2 regions of the Rhodomicrobium vannielii ATCC 17100 genome follow, and region 1 is predicted to be linked to the other one. Evidence: riboswitches for the same ligand, from Rfam matches in the RefSeq annotation. Region 1 holds a riboswitch; the other holds the start of a gene.
What was found. Region 1 has a riboswitch for S-adenosylmethionine ahead of metZ (O-succinylhomoserine sulfhydrylase). Riboswitches for the same ligand answer to the same signal wherever they lie in the genome.

Region 1 (2,199 bases):
GCCGCGGCCTTGAGACGATGATCGCGCAAGGCGTGACCTATTGCCGAACGATGGTCGACGCGGACTCCACCGTGGGCCTGCTGCCGATCAAGGCGGCGGTCGAGGTGAAGAAGCGCTATGCGGATCAAATTCACTTCGAGGTTGGCGTTCAGCCGCTGCAAGGCGTGCTCGACCCCGCGTCCTACGAGCAATATGCCGAAGCCTGCGCGATGGCCGATTATTGCGGCGGGCTGCCCTCGCGCGACCGTCCACGCCCCGAGGCGCATCTCGATACGATCCTCGACCTCGCGAAACGCCTCGGCAAGCCGGTGGATGTGCACGTGGATCAGGAGAACAACCCGCTCGAAAACGAGACGGAGCTTCTCGCCGAAAAGACCATTGAGCATGGCATGCAGGGCCGCGTCTTCGGTGTGCATGCGATTTCGCTCGGCGCGAAAAGCGAGCGCGAGCAGGACCGCATCATCCAGAAGATCCTCGACGCCGATATGGGCATCGTGATCTGCCCGTCCGCCGCGCTCAGCATGGCGCAACTGCCGATGACGGCGCCGCTGCACAATTCCATCGCGCCGTTCCCGAAGCTGCTCGCGGCGGGGGTGCGGACCTATCTCGGCGTCGACAATATCCACGACCTGTTCATGCCCATCGTGGATGGCGACGTTTGGACCGAATGCCGGATGCTGATGGAGGCGTGCCGCTTCTACGACATCCAGCAGGTGGCGAAGTGGGCCTGCGCACGGCCGATAGCGGCGGAGCGCGCCGCCTCGCTCGCTGCGTGACACGAAATCTCATGCCCGACCCGATGGGATACGCGCGTCGATCTTTTTTCGGTGCGCGGTTTCATAGGGCGGGCATATTTCTTCGGCGGTTGCCCTTGACGGGAAAGTGCACGCGGGTGTTAGCTGGCCTTCGAACGTGGTCCCTTTGCCGGCCGGCTTGCAGCCACGCTAAACAAATTGCTAAAAGGCCGCTCGCCCTCTCTCTTGAAGGCTTACGGCATTTTAGCGCCCATGAGGGGTTATAATGTCCGATCATACGGGGCTTGACGGCCTTCATCCCGATACGCTTCTCGTCCATTCCGGCACGTTGCGCTCGCCCCACGGCGAGACGTCCGAAGCGTTGTATCTGAACTCAGGCTTTACCTATGAGAGCGCCGCCGAGGCCGAAGCCCGCTTCAAGGGCGAAGCCGAAGGCTACGTCTACAGCCGCTACGGCAACCCGACCGTCACCATGTTCGAGACGCGCATCGCCGCGCTTGAGGGCGCAGAGGCGGCGCGCGGTACGGCGTCGGGCATGGCGGCAGTGTTCGCCTCGCTCGCCTCGTATCTCCGGGCTGGCGATCATGTGATCGGCGCGAAGGCCGTGTTCGGTGCAAGCCGCGCCATCATCGAGGAAATCCTCCCGCGCTTCGGCATCGAATCCACCGTTGTCGACGGTCGCGACCTCGACGCCTGGCGCGCGGCCATTCGCCCGAACACGCGCGTGCTGTTCTGCGAAAGCCCCGCCAACCCCACGCTCGACATCGTCGACATCGAAGGCGTCGCTGGCATCGCGCATGACGCGGGCGCGATCCTGATGGTGGACAACGTCTTCGCGACGCCGCTTCTGCAACGGCCTCTCAAGTTCGGCGCCGATGTCGTCATCTACTCGGCGACGAAGCACATCGACGGGCAGGGGCGATGTCTCGGTGGCGTCATTCTATCGACGACGAAATTCATCGAGGAGCACGTGCAGGGCTTCCTGCGCCAGACCGGCCCGACGCTCTCGGCTTTCAACGCCTGGGTGATGCTGAAGGGCCTCGAAACGCTGACCGTGCGTGTCGAGCGCGAAAGCGCCAGCGCGGCGAAGATCGCGGACTTTCTGAGCGAACAACGCGGCATCGCGCGCGTGATGTATCCGGGCCGCGCCGATCACCCACAGGCGGCGCTCGCGAAACGGCAGATGGCGTCAGGCGGGCCGCTCGTGGCTTTCTCGCTCGACGGAGACAAGGACGCCACGTTCCGGTTTCTGGACGCGCTGCGGGTCATCAAGATCTCCAACAATCTCGGCGATGCGAAATCGCTGATCGCGCATCCGGCCACGACCACGCATCAGAAATTGTCAGACGAAGCGAAGGCGGAGCTTGGTATCACGGCGGGAACGCTCAGGCTCTCGGTGGGGCTTGAGCACGCGGACGATCTCATCACCGACATCGCGCAGGCG
Region 2 (2,199 bases), 1.7 Mb from region 1:
TTGTTCGCAAGCACGCCATCGCAGTCGGCCGCAAGGTCGAAATAATCCATGGCGCGGGTGATATAGAGATAGCTGTTCGCGTCGAAACGATCGACGAAGCTGATGCCCTGATATCGAAGGTAGCTTTCCACCTGGAAATCGGCGTCGAAGCCGAAAGTGACCTTCTGCCGATTTTGAAGGTTGCGGCCGAACTTCCGGTGCAGCGCGTCATCGGAAAGGTAGGTTATGTGCGCTGCCATCCGCGCCACCGCGAGGCCCTTTGCCGGGTTCGTGCCGTCCTCAAGATAACGGCCGCCGCGCCATTCCGGATCGGCCATGACGGATTGTCGGCCGACCTCGTTGAACGCGATGTTCTGCGACGATTGGCGCGCGGCGGTTGCGATCGGCATCGCGGAAAAAACGCGTTCGCCGTAGCTCGCGCACCATTCGAGCGCCTGCATGCCCCCCATCGAGCCGCCAAGCACGCAGAAAAGCTCCGAGATTTCGAGATGATCGATCAGCCGCGTCTGCGCTCGCACCATGTCGTCGATGGTGATGACGGGGAAGTCGAGCCCCCACGGCTTGCCAGTCGCGGGGTTGATCGATGCCGGGCCGGTCGAGCCCATGCATCCGCCGATCACGTTCGAGCAGATGACGAAATATCGCGTCGTATCGACCGGCTTGCCGGGCCCGACGAGCGTCTCCCACCAGCCGGGCTTTCCCGTCATCGGGTGCCGGTCGGCGACGTGCTGATCGCCCGTCAGCGCATGGCAGACGAGAATTGCGTTGGTTTTGTCCGCGTTCAGTTCGCCATAGGTCTGGTAAGCGATCTGGAAGGTTTCGAGCGAACGTCCGCAATCGAGCGGCAGAGGCTCGCGGCTTTGGAAAAGCTGACACGCTAACGGAATTGTCCGGTACTCGCTGCCGGTAACAAGCAACCTGCTCATTTGGGAAACGGCCTAACCCTCTCGACGGACGGCCGACCGTTAACGCGCCGGACCGGGGCGAGCCACGGCCTTTTAGCGAGTTTTTTAACGTGGCTGCAAGCCGGCCGGCCAAATCACCACGATTCACAAATAAAGGACGCCAGACGGCCTACGTCAAGTGCTGCCGAGTCAGCGCCCGAGCCGTCTGGGGTTGTAGCGTGCTATCAGCCGACCTGCGTTTCGCGGTCTTCTTGCGTTTCGGCGGTCTTGTCTTCCAGTCCGTTGCGATGGTGAAGGACGGTAAGAACCTCCAGGACGACCACGGCGAATTCGTTGAATTCCCAGCCGCGTCGTTCGGAATCAAGCCAGAGATGCTCGATCTTCTTTTCCATCGACGTCGTGAATTTGGGCCGGAGAGGTGGCGCTAAATCGATCTTCTTTTCCATCGGCGGCACGAGCCTATTATTGATATTGGCTATCAGGCTTCTTTCTGTACGCATTACATCCACCCCTTACGCTATGAGCTTGATCGCGCTATTCGCCGGCTCGAATAAGGCAAGCAACTCGTTTTTCCCAATACTCCACGTCTATTCCGTCGAATTTCAACGGCGACACGAAGTGTTTATGAGCATGTGATCGGACGAAAGCCTTCTCATCCGATACCATTTTCAATGGCCCTGCTCCCCGATCTTCCATACCCTCCCGAGCTTTGACTGTTCGTGAGGGTTTCCACACAAGCACCGCCGAACACAAAGGTCTGTGACAAAAGTCAACGCTTCTGCACCTTTAGGCGGGATCGCGTTTTGCTTGCCATTGACGTATACGTAAACTACTTAACGCATGCAGCAGCGCGACGGCCGGCCTTTCGCCGGCGGACCGGCGCTGAAAGCTCGAAAAAGGACCAGGGAGGGAAGACAATGCCCAGCTACAAGGCGCCGCTCGACGATTACCGCTTCATCCTGAATGAGCTGTGGGAAGCGCGCGAATTGTCGGCCATGCCGGGATTCGAAGACGCGACGCCGGACGTCATAGCGAGCGTGCTCGATGAAGCGGCGAAATTCTGCGAGGAGATTCTTCACCCGCTGAACCAGAGCGGCGACGCGGAAGGCTGCGTCTTCGAGAACGGCACCGTGCGCACGCCGAAAGGCTTCAAGCAAGCCTATGACAAATATGTCGAAGGCGGATGGCCATCGATGAACGCGTCGCCCGAGCATGGCGGCCAGGGCTTGCCGCACACGGTCGGCTTTGCGATCGAGGAGTTCATCTGCTCCGCGAACCTCGCTTTCGGCCCGTA

Region 2: it holds a riboswitch for S-adenosylmethionine, as region 1 does, so the genes downstream of both, metX (homoserine O-acetyltransferase MetX) here and metZ (O-succinylhomoserine sulfhydrylase) in region 1, are expected to answer to the same signal.

Annotation. Positions count from the first base shown of each region.
Region 1 covers NC_014664.1:3,699,154-3,701,352, reverse strand. The annotation lists gene RVAN_RS17010 (amidohydrolase family protein) at 1-776, shown strand, start outside; SAM riboswitch at 903-980, shown strand; gene metZ (O-succinylhomoserine sulfhydrylase) at 1,021-2,199, shown strand, end outside.
Region 2 covers NC_014664.1:1,418,889-1,421,087, forward strand. The annotation lists gene metX (homoserine O-acetyltransferase MetX) at 1-926, opposite strand, end outside; SAM riboswitch at 979-1,056, opposite strand; gene RVAN_RS06435 (hypothetical protein) at 1,130-1,351, opposite strand; gene RVAN_RS06440 (acyl-CoA dehydrogenase C-terminal domain-containing protein) at 1,823-2,199, shown strand, end outside.